4 regions of the Clostridium sp. 1001283B150225_161107_B6 genome follow, and region 1 is predicted to be linked to each of the others. Evidence: riboswitches for the same ligand, from Rfam matches in the RefSeq annotation. Region 1 holds a riboswitch; each other region holds the start of a gene.
What was found. A riboswitch is a leader RNA that binds a small molecule or an ion and turns the genes downstream of it on or off. The one in region 1 is predicted to bind thiamine pyrophosphate.
Positions count from the first base shown of each region.

Region 2: linked by a shared signal. The riboswitch ahead of I2H39_RS07925 (thiamine-binding protein) and the one ahead of thiC (phosphomethylpyrimidine synthase ThiC) in region 1 are both predicted to bind thiamine pyrophosphate.
Region 3: linked by a shared signal. The riboswitch ahead of thiD (bifunctional hydroxymethylpyrimidine kinase/phosphomethylpyrimidine kinase) and the one ahead of thiC (phosphomethylpyrimidine synthase ThiC) in region 1 are both predicted to bind thiamine pyrophosphate.
Region 4: linked by a shared signal. The riboswitch ahead of thiW (energy coupling factor transporter S component ThiW) and the one ahead of thiC (phosphomethylpyrimidine synthase ThiC) in region 1 are both predicted to bind thiamine pyrophosphate.

Region 1 covers NZ_JADNMD010000001.1:891,310-895,193, reverse strand. Annotated here, with positions in the region: gene I2H39_RS04000 (UbiD family decarboxylase) at 1-344, shown strand, start outside; gene I2H39_RS03995 (UbiX family flavin prenyltransferase) at 357-926, shown strand; gene I2H39_RS03990 (hypothetical protein) at 911-1,309, shown strand; TPP riboswitch at 1,498-1,607, shown strand; gene thiC (phosphomethylpyrimidine synthase ThiC) at 1,840-3,147, shown strand; gene I2H39_RS03980 (sodium-translocating pyrophosphatase) at 3,291-3,884, opposite strand, start outside.
Region 2 covers NZ_JADNMD010000002.1:622,280-626,163, forward strand. Annotated here, with positions in the region: gene I2H39_RS07905 (hypothetical protein) at 1-234, opposite strand, end outside; gene I2H39_RS07910 (PadR family transcriptional regulator) at 348-680, opposite strand; gene I2H39_RS07915 (NADAR family protein) at 906-1,472, shown strand; gene I2H39_RS07920 (NUDIX domain-containing protein) at 1,504-2,424, shown strand; TPP riboswitch at 2,449-2,556, shown strand; gene I2H39_RS07925 (thiamine-binding protein) at 2,639-2,935, shown strand; gene I2H39_RS07930 (ABC transporter permease) at 2,904-3,677, shown strand; gene I2H39_RS07935 (ABC transporter substrate-binding protein) at 3,737-3,884, shown strand, end outside.
Region 3 covers NZ_JADNMD010000006.1:206,522-210,405, forward strand. Annotated here, with positions in the region: gene cytX (putative hydroxymethylpyrimidine transporter CytX) at 70-1,260, opposite strand; gene thiD (bifunctional hydroxymethylpyrimidine kinase/phosphomethylpyrimidine kinase) at 1,273-2,064, opposite strand; TPP riboswitch at 2,213-2,322, opposite strand; gene I2H39_RS29230 (hypothetical protein) at 2,342-2,734, opposite strand; gene I2H39_RS15950 (helix-turn-helix transcriptional regulator) at 2,849-3,211, shown strand; gene I2H39_RS15955 (GHKL domain-containing protein) at 3,226-3,884, opposite strand, start outside.
Region 4 covers NZ_JADNMD010000003.1:399,456-403,339, reverse strand. Annotated here, with positions in the region: gene I2H39_RS10330 (Cof-type HAD-IIB family hydrolase) at 1-581, shown strand, start outside; gene I2H39_RS10325 (Uma2 family endonuclease) at 868-1,149, shown strand; TPP riboswitch at 1,300-1,409, shown strand; gene thiW (energy coupling factor transporter S component ThiW) at 1,627-2,163, shown strand; gene thiM (hydroxyethylthiazole kinase) at 2,181-3,023, shown strand; gene thiE (thiamine phosphate synthase) at 3,010-3,696, shown strand.

The DNA of each region.
Region 1 (3,884 bases):
GCAGACAGAGGCAGGCAGCTCTTCTGGCGTTTTCCGCTTTCAGCGAACTTAAGCATATTTTCCTGGTGGATGAGGATGTGGACTGTTTTGATATGAACGACGTACTCTGGGCCATGAATACACGGTTCCAGGGAGATGTGGATACCATCACCATTCCGGGGGTGAGATGCCATCCTCTGGACCCGTCCAATGACCCCAGGTTTTCCCCAAGCATAAGGGATCATGGCATTGCATGCAAGACCATTTTTGACTGTACGGTCCCCTTTGACCAGAAGGACCGATTTGTGAGGGCCAGGTTTATGGAATTAGACCCGTCTGCATGGGTGAAGCAGCCGGGGAGATAACAGGAGACGCATATGGGAAAGAGGATTATAGTCGGGGCCACAGGCGCAAGCGGAATGCCCGTCCTGGTGAAATGCCTGGAGCTTATAGGGGAACAGCCGGAATATGAGTCCTATCTGATTATGAGTGACAGTGCTGTGCTTACGCTGGGCCAGGAAACGAATCTGTCCGTGGAGCAGGTGGAGGCACTGGCGGACCATGTGCTGCAACCGGACCAGATTGGAGCCGGGCCCGCCAGCGGTTCCTTTGCCACAGCAGGAATGCTGGTTGTGCCGTGCAGCATGAAAACCATTGCCGGAATCCGCGCAGGATATGCGGAGAACCTGATTCTGCGTGCAGCGGACGTAACCATCAAGGAGCAGAGGACACTGGTTCTGGCAGCCAGGGAGACTCCGTTAAGTCCCATTCATTTAAGGAATATGTATGAGCTTTCCTTGATGCCCGGCGTGAGAATCATTCCTCCTATGATGACCTTTTATCACAGGCCGGAACATATGGACCAGATGATTTATCATATTGCCTCCAAGCTGCTGGAGCCGTTTGGAATAGAGGGAAAGGAGTACCGCAGATGGAGTGGATTATAGTGGGACGAAAGGAATTGTCCTGTTCTTATATGGAGGCAGGCGCTGCTTTTTTAGGGGAGGATATCCTGGCATGCATCCAGGGCGGGGATAAGCCCCATATCGGATGCACGGTCCAGGCAGTGCCAAGGCCGTCCCTGACAGGCGACGGAACCATAAGCGCAACGTCATCCATACTGAACCTGACAGGCCACAAGGATGAGGCCCTGTGCCGGAGGCTGGCAGAGAAACTGTGCAGGGCAACCGGCAGGGTGGTGGTCTGTACCGGAGGGTTCCATATTGACAACATGAAGCCGGAACAGATAGACGAGGTGGTGAAGGCCCTGGACGGACTGGCGGATGAGATTGTGTCAGGGCTTGGCATGACGGGATTCGCAGGATGTTAGCAGTAGCGTTACCGGTTTGTGGCAGGCTGGGGGAGGGGAGTCATTGCCGGCATCAGTTTCCTGTCCGGTATGGGCGCTCTCCCGGATGCATTTGGGAATAATGGTTGACAAGCCGTTGTTTTCCGTATAAACTTACAGAGTAAGGCAGAAATGTCTTTCGGATAGAGTAGGGAAGCTGCTGTATTCAATATATTACAACAGGGAGCTTGTGGAGCAGGCTGAGAGGAAGTAATCGAACTTCGACCTATTAAACCTGATTTGGATAATGCCAACGTAGGGAAATATGGAGTATGCATAAGTCTGCATAATATGATTGGTCCATTCCTTACGGGTATGGGCCTTTTTTGCAGCCTGAAGCATGTCCGGCGGTACACGCTCCGGGGGATATACGGTCCGGCGGCACATTGCAGGAATGTACATGCACACGGGAACCGGGCCGGACATACAGCGGGAAGCGAATCAATGTTTAATGGGACATGTTTGAACCTTATTTTTATCCGCCTGCCTGCCAGGGCAAAGAGGAGGAAGAGATGGATTATACCACGCAGATGGACGCGGCCAGGAAAGGGATTTTGACAGAAGAACTGAAAAAGGTGGCGGAAAAAGAACGGTTTGAGCCTGCAGAGCTGATGCAGCTGGTGGCAGAGGGCAAGGCGGCTGTTCCTGCCAACCGGCTGCATACCTGTCTGGAGCCAAATGGAATCGGGTCCGGGCTTAAGACAAAAATCAACGTGAACCTTGGCACGTCAAGGGACTGCAAAGACCTGGACATGGAATTACAGAAGGTAAACAACGCAGTAAAAATGGGGGCTGAGTCCATCATGGACCTGAGCTCATGGGGGGATACCCGCACATTCCGGAGAATGCTGACTTCCCAGTGCCCTGCAATCATCGGCACGGTTCCCATCTACGATGCAGTGGTCTATTACCACAAGCCGCTGAAGGAGATTACATCCCGGGAGTGGCTGGACATTGTAAAGATGCATGCAGAGGATGGGGTGGATTTTATGACCATCCATGTGGGAATCAACCGGCAGACATCAGAGCGCTTCAAGAGGGCGCGGCGTCTTACCAACATTGTTTCCAGGGGCGGTTCCATTATATTTGCCTGGATGGAAATGACAGGGGAGGAGAATCCTTTTTATGAGCATTTTGATGAGATACTGGATATCTGCCAGGCTTATGACGTGACCCTGAGCCTGGGAGATGCCTGCCGGCCCGGTTGTATTGAGGATGCCTCGGATATTTCCCAGATTGAGGAACTGGTAACGCTGGGAGAGCTGACCAGAAGGGCATGGGAGAAAAATGTGCAGGTCATTATAGAAGGACCGGGACACATGCCCCTGGACCAGATTCAGGCCAATATGAAAATACAGCAGACCATCTGTCAGGGTGCTCCCTTTTATGTCCTCGGTCCTCTGGTGACAGATATTGCGCCGGGATATGACCATATCACTGCGGCTATAGGCGGTGCTCTGGCTGCTGCTGCCGGTGCATCCTTTCTCTGTTATGTGACGCCGGCTGAACATCTGAGGCTGCCGGACCTGGACGATGTCAGGGAGGGCATCATGGCATCCAAGATTGCTGCCCATGCAGCGGATATTGCAAAGGGTATCAGAGGGGCGGCACAGTGGGACCGCGAAATGAGCACAGCCCGGAAGAATCTGGATTGGGAGCGCATGTTTGAGCTGGCCATTGACCCGGAAAAAGCCAGGAGATACCGGGAATCAGCCAAGCCGGAAAAGGAGGACACCTGTTCCATGTGCGGTAATTTCTGTGCTGTAAAGAACATGAACCGGATTTTGGATGGGGAAATCGTGAGTATTTTTGATGAGTGATGGGAGTGGATTGAGGGGAGGTTTTCGCCTGGTGCGGCCTTTCAGCAATATTTTATAAGCAAAACAATGGGAAGGACAATCCAGAACATGGATTTTCCTTCCCATTAACTGTTTATACAGCCGTAAAACGGTTATTTTTTTGGTTAAATCAATCCTCCAAACTGCAGGAACAGAGGAGCAAACACCAGAGATACAATGGTCATCAGCTTAATAAGAATATTGATGGAAGGACCTGAGGTATCTTTAAACGGGTCGCCTACGGTATCGCCCACTACAGCGGCTTTGTGTGAATCACTGCCTTTGCCGCCGTGATTTCCTTCTTCGATGTATTTCTTTGCGTTATCCCAGGCTCCGCCGGAGTTGGACATGAAGATGGCCATCAATACGCCGGTTACAAGGGCTCCGGTCAGAAGTCCGCCAAGAGCGGACGGACCCAGTATAAGGCCGGTTGCCAGAGGCGCCAGTACTGCCATCAGACCCGGCAGGAACATCTCGCGAAGGGCTGCTTTGGTGGAGATGGATACACAGGAAGCGTAGTCAGGGCGGTCTGTTCCCTTAAGGATGCCGGGTTTTTCCCTGAACTGACGGCGTACTTCCTCAATCATCTGATGCGCTGCCTTGGATACGGATTCCATGGTCATGGCTGAGAAGAGGAAGGTGAGCATACCGCCAATGAAAAGTCCTACAATGACATGGGCATTGAGGATGTCAATGGTAGTGAGCTTTACAGCCTCGGC
Region 2 (3,884 bases), on a different contig from region 1:
CGTCATTGAAATCCCTCCTATGAGCGGGGCTCTCGATAAGAGGTCCTGTATCAGAATGCCATTGTAGGAATCATCCCATACAGAGGATGCATGATTCCCAGGTGCTGTAAATTTCTGAAAAGATGTCTGCTGAAACGGAAGGGCTGAGAACAGTCCTATGATGCATAAGCTGCCGGCCATGGCAAAAACATACAGTGTCCTTCTGGAACCGCCAAATACATTGCGGTGAATCATGAACAGAAGGCTCCCTGTGAGGGAGAACAGGAAAACAGCCATTGCGCGCCCTGCATTTGCACGCAGACGGTAAAGTGCGACAACGAGAACCGGTCCCAGGAGCAGGATTTTTCTTATCCAAACAGAACACCTCCTATCACCTGGTTGACAGCTGACTGGAACACGTTCCATTCCTCCAGCTTATCCTGAAGCAGTTTCCTTCCCTGTTCCGTTATAATATAATACTTCCGCTGACGGCCGTTATCCGCAAGCCGTATTTCACAAATAACGGCTCCCTGCTGCTCCAGAGAGTGGAGCAGGGGATAGAGGGTGCCCTCCTTCAGGGAAAATATGTGATTGCTCCGCTTTTCCAGCTCCCTGATAATCTGGTATCCGTACATGTCCTGCTGCTCCAGAAGCTTCAGCAGAAGCATGGACGTTCCCATAGCCATATTCTTCTTATCCATGGTAAAACCTCCCTGTGTTTTTAGATGCCGGCTGCCTGCAAACCTATATGATTATAATACATAGAAAATCTAGGTATGTCAATATATGAATTTTATGCGCCATTTTCTTCTTGACAAAAGCAGAATAACTGTATATCATGATATTATCAAATAGATAATAACTAATAGATAATAATTATTTAATAATAACTGCAGAGTGATTCGATTACATATGGAGGTAAAGCAATGGTATACACATGGGAGGCACTGAAAAAGGCATACAATGCAGGCCAGCATTTCAAGTTCTTATTTTTCTGGGGCCACACTCCGACGGCAGACGGTCATATTACAGAAACCTGTCTGAGCCAGTGGTGGAAATGCAGCTTCACAGCAGAGGGTGTTGCTTATACCTGTGCGGAGCAGTTTATGATGGCTGAAAAGGCCAGAATGTTCGGGGATACGGACATGCTTGGGAACATCATGGAGGCCAGGGAGCCAAAAGCCATGAAGGCCTTTGGACGGGCAGTAAAGAATTTTGATAAGGAAATTTGGGATGCGGCCTGCTATGAGCTGGTCCTCAGAGGAAATATGGCAAAATTCTCCCAGAATCCTGACCTTTGGGAGTTTTTAAAATCCACCAGAAAACGGATTCTGGTGGAGGCCAGCCCCAGGGACCGTATATGGGGAATCGGCATGGGAAAGGGCAACCCGGATGCAGAGTGCCCGTTAAAATGGAGAGGAAGCAACCTGTTGGGATTTGCCCTGACAGAGGCCAGGGATTTGCTGCTTGAAAAAGAGGAGAATGCTGATTGAAATGGGAGAACATAAGGAAAACAAACCGTGTATGAGGGATAGGAATGGCCTGACGGAAGAGGAATTTCTAAAACAATATAACCCGGGCCACTATGCCCGCCCGTCAGTGGCAGCGGATATGGCCATTTTCACGGTGACGGACCAGGAGGAAGCCAATTACAGAAAACTGCCGGAGAAGAACCTGAGCATCCTTCTGATTCAGAGGGGGGGACACCCTTATCTGGGGTGCTGGGCCCTGCCGGGAGGTTTTGTAAGGCCGGAGGAGACTACGGAGCAGGCTGCCAGAAGGGAGCTCAGGGAGGAAACCGGGCTGGGCCAGGTGTATATGGAGCAGCTGTATACGTTCAGCGAACCGGCAAGGGACCCCAGGACCTGGGTTATGAGCTGTTCCTATATGGCATTGGTGGACAGCAGCCAGCTTAAACTGCAGGCCGGCGATGACGCGGACAATGCCAGATGGTTTCATGTTTCCTGCCGTCTGACCGATGAATGCAGGGACTATGGGCGCAGCGGGACCACAGGCCAGGTGGAGTCAGTGGTGCACATACAGCATTACGAACTCAGACTATGGGCGGATGATACGGTCCTCTGTTCCGGGATTGAGAAAATGACCGTGAAGAGCAGGCAGGCGGAGACAGTGGAATATAAGATAACGGATAACCAGGGGCTGGCATTTGACCATGCCAGAATCATATTTTACGCCCTGGAACGGCTTCGCGGGAAGGTGGAATATACAAGTCTTGCCCTGCATCTGATGCCAGGGGAATTTACCCTGACACAGCTGCAGCAGGTATATGAGGTGATTCTGGATAAAAGCCTTTTAAAACCCGCCTTCCGCCGCAAGATTGCATCTCTGGTGGAGGAGACGGATTCCTTTACGGAACGGGAAGGCCACCGGCCCTCGCGCCTTTACAGGAGAAAATGGGAGACTCAGGTACCTATTGACTTTTAAAAAGAGCCGTAGTATACTTGTCCCAACAACGAAAAGGGGTGCTGGAGTGGAATCCGGCTGAGATGGAATATATTCTGAACCCTGATACCTGATCTGGATAATGCCAGCGTAGGAAGCCTGCAGAAGATATAAGTTTTTGTGAGTTTTATCCCGCCCGGAATATCCGGACGGGATTTTTTAATCCATGTAATTTTCATAGAAAAGGAGAAACAGTATGAACGCAAGCGTAGCAATCCAGTCACTTCCAAAAGCAGCAGATGATGAGGAATTAATCCGTATTGTGGACGAGGTTATCGATTACATTAAGAGCACGGGGTTAAACTATTACGTAGGACCCTTTGAGACAACCATTGAAGGGGATTATGACCAGCTGATGGATATTGTAAAAGAGTGCCAGCACATTGCAGTCAGGGCAGGCGCTCCCTCTGTGGCTGCATATATCAAGGTTTCTTATCACCCCGAAGGAGATGTGCTTACCATTGAAAAGAAAGTCACCAAGCATCACCAGTAAACTGTGGTCTGTTTCAGCCATCCTTTCCATTCTTATCCTGTGGCAGCTTGCAGTGTCCCTTGGGCTGGTGGAGGGATTTATGCTCCCATCACCGGTCCAGGTAGCCGGAGCATTCATAAAGGAATTCCCGGCCCTTATGGAAAATGCCGGGATTACGCTGGCTGAGGCCGGGCTGGGACTGGTACTGGGAATCGCCACAGGCTTCGGGGCAGCTGTGCTGATGGACCGGTTTGATAAGGCATACAAGGCTTTTTATCCCATCATTGTACTGACCCAGACCGTACCGGCGGTTGCCATTGCGCCTCTTCTGGTGCTGTGGTTCGGCTATGAAATGACTCCCAAGGTTATACTGATTGTCATTACCACGTTCTTTCCCATCACAGTGGGGCTGCTCACCGGATTCAGGGCAGCTGACCCGGATGCGGTGAATCTGTTGAAGGCCATGGGAGCGGGCCGGTTCCAGATATTCCGGTATATCAAGCTGCCGGGCGCCATGGGCCAGTTTTTTTCCAGTCTCAAGATATCTGCCTCCTATGCTGTGGTGGGGGCTGTGATTGCCGAGTGGCTGGGCGGTTTCGGCGGACTGGGCGTTTACATGACAAGGGTAAAGAAGGCATTTTCCTTTGACAAGATGTTCGCGGTTATTTTCCTGATATCGGCTATCAGCTTAATCCTGATGTGGGCCGTGGAACTGCTTCAGAAAAAATGCATGCCATGGGAAACCAATCTGAAACAAAAATAGAACGGAAGACAGATATCCGGCATAACACAAAGGTGTTCCGTAAAGAGGAGAGGATTAGAATGAAAAATAAACGCGCAAGTATGCTGATGGCGTCCCTGTGCCTGGGAGTACTTCTTGCCGGGTGCGGCAGGGCTCCGGTTACAGGAGATAAGACCGCCCCCGGCCAGTCTGTGGCTGATACACAGAAAGAAACCGCATCAAAGGAAA
Region 3 (3,884 bases), on a different contig from region 1:
GTTTCTCATACCAGTCCGCTGCCTCTCAGACCCGGCTGGCCGCTGTTTCTCATACCAGTCCGCTGCCTCTCAGACCCGGCTGGCCGCTGCACGGCCGGCAGCCGCCACACGGCGGCAGACCACGCACAGCGCCACAGTGGCAGCCATGTCAGGAAGGGTGCTTCCCACAGGGGTATCCACATGCATCAGTATGCGGTACATCACAAAACCAGCAAGCCAAATAACCAGGTTCACTATATTGGCTGTCTCCGCCTCATGGTCCTGCCTGATAATGAAATAATCCGCAATCTGGATGGCAATCATGGGTGCGAACACGGAGCCGATGAGATAAAGGAAATCCGTAATATTGTCCATGGGGTATACCATGGCTGCCGCAGTACCCACAATGGTTACTGCAACTGCCGCCCATTTTTCCTTTATCCTGCCTGTAATGGACACACTGGACACACCGGCGGAGTATGCGTCCAGGAATGTGGTGGTCACGGTGGACAGCACGATGATAAGAAGTCCGGCTATTCCCAGTCCTGCCTTGACCATGATGACTGAAATATCATATTCACCCGTATAGATGGCTGCGCCCATTCCAATGACGTACATGAAGCAGCTTACCAGGCCGTATACAAGGGCGCTGGCTGCCGTTGCCCCAAAGGGCTTTTCGGCCTCTCTTGTATAATCGCTGATTAGCGGCAGCCAGGACAGCGGCATGGCCACGGACAGCTCCACAGCCGCCCCGAAGCTCAGGGAACCGTCTGTCTCCGGGACCGGCGCTCCGCTGCCTGTAAATATGACCCGACACAGAAGAAGTGTCAGTACGAACAGGGCTGCCATTGCCGCTGTATTGATTTTTCCCAGATTCCTGATTCCAATCAAAAGCCATACCAGAATCAGACCTCCAATTACAAGGCACCAGACCCACAGGCCCGCGTTAAAAATACCGTTGGCAGCCAGTCCGCCGTCATAAATCATGATGGAGGTCCAGCCCACCAGCTGCAGGACGTTGAGCCCGCAAAACAGCAGGCTTCCCTTCTGTCCAAAGCTCATCTTCACTGTTTCCATGGAACTGCGCCTGGTGTACCCGCCAATTAGTCCTGCCATGAACAGCAGGGCGCAGCCAATCACATGGCCCAGCAAAATGGCTGCCAGGCCCTTTCCAAATCCCAAAGGCGCCAGATAGGTGCCTGTCAGTATCTCAGCAATGGATACACCTGCCCCAAACCATATGAGGCTGTTGGCAAATACGGAAGTTCCCTTTTCCTTCATACCCATTCCTCCTTAATATTCGCCCCGGATGGCAAATGCATGGTTCATTGGTCCGCTTCCCTTTCCCAAGTCCAGCCGGGCTTCCAGCGCACCTGAGAGGTATGCTTTGGCGCGCTCCACCGCCAGGTCCATATCCATGCCCTTGGCCAGGTTGGAGGCAATGGCGCTGGACAGGGTACAGCCTGTCCCGTGGGTATTGGGGTTGTCAATCCGCCTGCCCTTGAACCACTTAAGGTTTCCGCCGCGGTACAGCAGGTCGTTGGCGTCATTCAGCTGGTGGCCTCCCTTAAGAAGCACGGCGCAGCCATAGCCTTCCCCGATATTCCTTGCCGCCAGCTCCATGTCGCCGGGATTATGTATCGTCATTCCTGACAGCACCTCTGCCTCCGGTATATTGGGAGTCAGCAGGCTGGCCATGGGCAGCAGGATTTCCTTTAACGCCCCGATGGCCTCCCCGCTAATCAGCCTGGAACCGCTGGTGGATACCATGACCGGGTCCACCACCACATTGGCAGCCCTGTAAAATGCCAGCCTGTCCCCGATGGCCTCTATCAGGCCCCCGGAGGAAACCATACCGATTTTAACTGCATCCGGAACAATATCCGTAAATATATCGTCCAACTGTTCCCTTAAAAAAGATGGAGTCACCTCCATAATTCCTGTCACGCCGGTTGTATTCTGGGCAGTCAATGCCGTTATGGCGCTCATGGCGTAAACCCCGTGAGCGGTCATGGTCTTGATATCTGCCTGGATGCCGGCGCCTCCGCTGGAATCGCTTCCAGCGATTGTTAATGCTGTTTTCATAATCTTTCTCCTTTTCGCATTAATTTTATAAAGCGGCAGAAGGTGGTGCCCCCAATCCGCCGCCGGGAAGCTCCGGCGCCCATGCCTGATGCCATACAAAACCGCCCCGCGCATAAAAAAGGCGGAACACCAAAACAGGTGCTCCGCCGGCAATCGTCCGTTATGGTCCCTACGTTGGCATTATCCAAATCAGGTAATGGGTCTAAGCATGAACAGCTTACTCTCAGCCCACTTAAGTGAGCTCCCCGTTTATTTACATCTACCATTATACATGGTTTTAAGGAGATTGCAATCCTTTTATCTTCTGATTGACTGCATACAGCACGATTTTCATGGTCACGTTCTTTTCCTCATCAATGACCAGCGTAAGGTAGCCTTCTTCCTTCCTGACCACCCGTCCTGCCACACCTCCTATGGTGATGCCCCTGTCCCCCTCCACATCCCTGGCGCATTCCGCTGCCAGGGCAGCCATGTCCGCATCATTGATAACAGGAGGAGCGCCCCATATCATCTCGTACTCTGCCTCACCACGGAATGTTTCAGCGGTCGCCCTGGCAATCTCACCGATTCTCCTGTCCAGTTCCTGGCGCACATCCTCCTCCAGAGCACGGATGGTGCCCTCAATCAGCACCTCGGAGGGGATTACATTGTAGGCAAAGCCCGCCTCCACATGGCCGATGGTCAGTACCGAGGGCTTTACCGCCGGAATCTCACGGGCAATGATTTCCTAGCCTTCTTGACTTTATTATCAATAATTGATATCATGATTCTGGAGGTATTTTGAATGAATAGTCGTATACGGGAATTGAGAAAAACACTTGGCCTGAGCCAGAAAGAATTTGCAGAAAAAATCGGGTTGAAACAAAATGCCATAAGCTATATGGAAAAAAGCGGTTCCACTGTTACGGAGCAGAATATTAAGACCATCTGCTCCCAATTCAGTGTCAATGAAACCTGGCTCCGCACGGGTTCCGGACCCATGTTCCTTGAAAATAAAAAAAAGTGGAAAGAGTTCCTGGATATTTTCGATGAACTCTCTCCGGCTTTGCAGGATTATCTGATTAAGGCGGCCAGGGACCTGCTGGATACCCAGTCCAAGATGGATGCCCAGTCCAAATTACAGTCTCATAAAGACAGCAAGCAATAGCATATCTGCCCATTCTATCCCAGAGCCCGGTCCACAATTTTCACCATGGCCGTAAAGGTGGTGTCGTTGTAATCCACGTCGAACTCGTCCCCCGGCTGGTTCAGGATTCGCTTTATGCTCAGTATGCCCAGCCCTCCGTCCCTTTTGCTGGACAGAATCCTGCTGCCGTTCTTCTTAATCTGTCCGTTGTAGGAGTTTTCCACCAGCATCATCAGGTGGTCATCCAGCCATCTGGCCTGGACCAGGATGAAGCGCTGCCCTGACAGGCGGCGGCATGCTTCCAGGGCATTTTCCAGCAGATTGCCGATGACAATGCACAGGGTCAAATCATCCACCGGCACATGGGCGGACAAATCCACCCTGGCAGTGAACTCCACCCCATCCTGCCTTGCCCTGGCAGCATACTCCTGGAGAAGTCCGTTCACGGCCTGGTTCTGGCAGAACACCATCTCCGCCGTCATGTCCAGTTCCCGTTTCAGGTTCATCAGATAATTGGTCCGTTCTCCCCTGTCCATATTCAGAAGGGCATGGATGTGATGGCGGAAATCATGTTTGATGATGCGCACCTGTTCAATGTAATCCAGGGTCTGGTTGTAATGCTCCCTCTGCTGGCTGATAAGCTGTCTGGCAAACTGCAGCTCCTCCTCTGTCCTGCGCCTGCACATGATTTCCA
Region 4 (3,884 bases), on a different contig from region 1:
TTCTGGAATGCTGCCAAAAGGAGGACATCATCTTTGATTTCATGACGGACAAAGGCAGTTACACCACGGCAGATGAGGCGCAGTTCCGGGCATGCTTTGAGAGGAACGTACTGCTTCCCATGGCGGAGTTTACCTATGAGGGAGTGCGGGACCGGTTTTCTTTTGCGGAGGAAAAGCAGCTTTTTGAAATGGGACTGGCATTTTATAAAATATCGGTCATCCATGAGTCCCGGAAGGTCCTGGGCAGAATCAAGGAGAAGCTGTCAGGTATACCGGACCTGGCGGTTGCGTCCTCCTTTGCCACCAATCTGGAGCTGACCCACAGCTGTGCCCAGAAGGGCAGGGCCCTGGCATTTTATGCGTCGGCCAGGGGTGTGGGACCGGACGAAATCATGGCCGTAGGAGACAGTGAGAATGATTATTCCATGCTGTCCATGGATATAAAATATACGGTTGCAATGGGAAATGCCATGGAGAGCATCAAACGTATTGCCAAATGCCAGACCCGTTCCAATATTCAGGATGGGGTAGCCTATGCCATAGAGACACTGGTGCTTACCAGGGAGGCCAGGGCATACTAAGCGATTTACAGGTTCAGTAAAGAAAATAGTTCACAGGTAATAAGTATAGAGTCCGCAGGTTCTGCCCATAACGTCCGCAGGCGCAGAACCCGGCCGGAAAAGTCCGGCCCCAGGCTCTTTTTTAATTGCATTTGGCAGGTAATCATGATATTATGGGTATACTTCAGCGGAGGTTCCTCCGCAAAAGGTCTTAGTGCTTGCCCGGCAGTTCGCCGGAATTTTCAGCGGTGTTATGGTGCAATATCTTTTTTGGGATGTGGGGACAGGGGGAATGTCTATTGTATGTGTGACAGAAGTTCATGCTGTTGTCATTTTAGAGAGGGATGATTACAATTATTTCCTGCCCGGTCTGATAGCGGTGTGTGATGGGAACAAAATAAAAAAGAACGGATACCACGGCGCCCCGGACCTGGTGGCGGAGGTTGTGTCAATAAGCAGCAGGAGCCTGGATTATATCAGGAAACCGGTGAAATATGAGCAGGCTGGGGTCAGGGAGTACTGGATTGTGGACCCGCTGAGAAATGTGGTTATGGTTTATGATTTTGAGGCCGTTGGGGGGGGGGGGTAAATTCATTTGCACTGCCTCTCTCCCGCCAGTCATGTCTGTTATCATCCGGCTGATATATGCTTCGTCTATATGTTGGTTCCGGTCTGCCCAGATTCAAAACCGGTTCAATCATTCATTACCGATTGACAAATAAATATTCCGGTGCTATGCTAGATGACAACAGGGAGCTTGTGAAGCAGGCTGAGAGGAAGTAATCAAACTTCGACCTATCGCACCTGATTTGGGTAATGCCAACGTAGGGAAATATGAGACATGTATGTGTATTGAATGCATAATTTAAGTCCATATCCTGCGCGGTATGGGCTTTTTTTGCGGCCTTTTGCGCAGCTTGGCCTTATTATGAAGATTCACTGTGCAGGTGATACGCCGCTTATACGGTCAATATGCTGCTGTGCAGGCAGAAGACCGCTGTACAGAAAATATGCCTCTTCACCAGGAAGATAGGCGGGCTCCGAGTAAAAACATGGAGGTATGACTATGAAAGTAAACATTAAGAAACTGGCGGTAAGCGCCATGCTGACAGCGGTGGCCGTATCCTTATCCGGCTTTTCCATTCCAATAGGGGCATCCAAATGTTTCCCGATTCAGCATCTTGCCAATGTATTGGCCGGCGTATTCCTTGGGCCGTGGTACGGTGTGGGTATGGCGTTCTGCACATCCTTTATCAGAAATCTGCTGGGAACAGGCAGTCTGCTGGCGTTTCCGGGCAGTATGGCAGGCGCATTTTTAGGAGGATATCTGTACCAGCGTTTCGGCAGGCTCACACTGGCTTATTTTGGGGAAGTGTTTGGCACCGGCATACTGGGAGGAATCCTCTGTTATCCGGTGGCAACACTGGTCATGGGGAAGGAAGCAGCTGTTTTTGCCTATGTAATCCCATTCCTTATGAGTACCATGTGCGGTACGGTCATTGCCGCGTTTCTGATTGGGGTGCTGTATAAATCCGGGGCATTTCAGTACATGAAGCGTATGCTGAATCTGGATGTACAGCCCGGCAAAGCCGTGGGAAGATAACATAAAAGGATAAAGTGATGATGCAGAGACAATGGATGAAGGACTTGAGGGAACGCTCTCCCAGGGTCCACTGTATAACAAATTACGTTACAGCGGGAGATGTGGCAAACCTGGTCCTGGCAGCAGGCGGCTCCCCTATTATGGCTCAGGGGCTCCATGAGGTGGAGGATGTTACCGCCATCTGCAGCAGCCTTGTCCTGAACCTGGGAACTCTGGATGAGAAGACCATACCAGCCATGGCGGCGGCGGGAAGGAAGGCTGCTGCCATGGGACACCCCATTATTCTGGACCCGGTAGGCGTCACTGCGTCGCGGTTCCGCAGACAGGCTGCCATTGATATCATCCGCCAGGCCCCGCCATCTGTCATCCGGGGAAATGAGGCGGAAATACGGGCCCTGAACCTGGAGCTGAGCGGTCATGAGGCGGGCAATACCTGCGGCGTGGATTCAGAGAACCAAGGCACGGTCCGGAGCCGTATGGAAATTGCCTGTTCCCTGAGGGACCTTACCGGAGCAATTGTGGTGATGACCGGAAAAGAGGATGTGGCTGCAGGAACAGAAAAAGAGTACATTGTCAGAAACGGTCATCCCTGGATGACCAGGATTACAGGCAGCGGCTGTATGCTGGACGGGCTTGTGGGGGCATTCTGCGGGCTGCATGGAGAACAGGGACAGGCAGGCTTGTTGGAGGAATCTGTGGTCATGGCACTCTGCGCTCACGGACTCTGCGGTGAACTGGCGGCCGGGGAGACCATGGAGCAGGGAGGCGGGACTGGTATGTTCCGCATGCACCTGATGGATAAAATGAGCCTTCTGGATGACGAGACATTGGAAAGAGGTAAAAAAATTGAAATTCGATAGGAAACATCTTTTAATTTATGCAGTAACCGATAAATCCTGGACCGGAAAATACTCCCTGGCGGAACAGGTGAGGGAGGCATTAGAGGGCGGTGCAACCATGGTCCAGTTCAGGGAAAAGGAACTGGACAAAGGCAATTTTGAGGAAGTGCTGGAAACTGCCTGCGCCATCCGCAAAATTACCGCAGAATATAACGTGCCTCTTATGATTGATGACAATCTGGAGCTGGCACTGGCCTGTCATGCAGACGGACTCCATGTGGGACAGGAAGATATGGAGGCATCTGAGGCCAGAAGGCTTCTGGGACCTGACCGTATACTGGGTGTTACGGCAAAGACAGTGGAACAGGCCAGAAAAGCACAGGCAGCAGGCGCGGATTATCTGGGAAGCGGGGCCATATTCGGAACCAATACAAAAGCAGATGCCCGCCCCATGACTATGGAGACCTTAAATGCAATCTGCGACAGTGTGGATATTCCTGTGGTGGCTATCGGGGGAATCTGCCTGGATAACATAGGCCGGCTGGCCGGCAGCCATGCCGCAGGAGCAGCCATTGTGTCAGGTATATTTGGGTCGCCCCATATACGGGAAACCACGGAAAAGCTGGTTAAGGCAATGGGGGAAATAGTCGGATTGTCCTCACCGGACAAGAGTAAGAAAATGGAAAATATTTAAAAACTTTGAAAAAAACCATTGACATTTGGAAATGAGCTGATTATAATAAGCTCAACATTCAACGAAACATATAAAACCGTTGAGTAGGAGTAAGTAAGATTGTAATTCCAGGCGCAGAGAGCTTCCGGCCGGTGTAAGGGAGCATTGGATTAGAGTCTGAATGGACCTGCGAGGGCAGCTGGAAACCA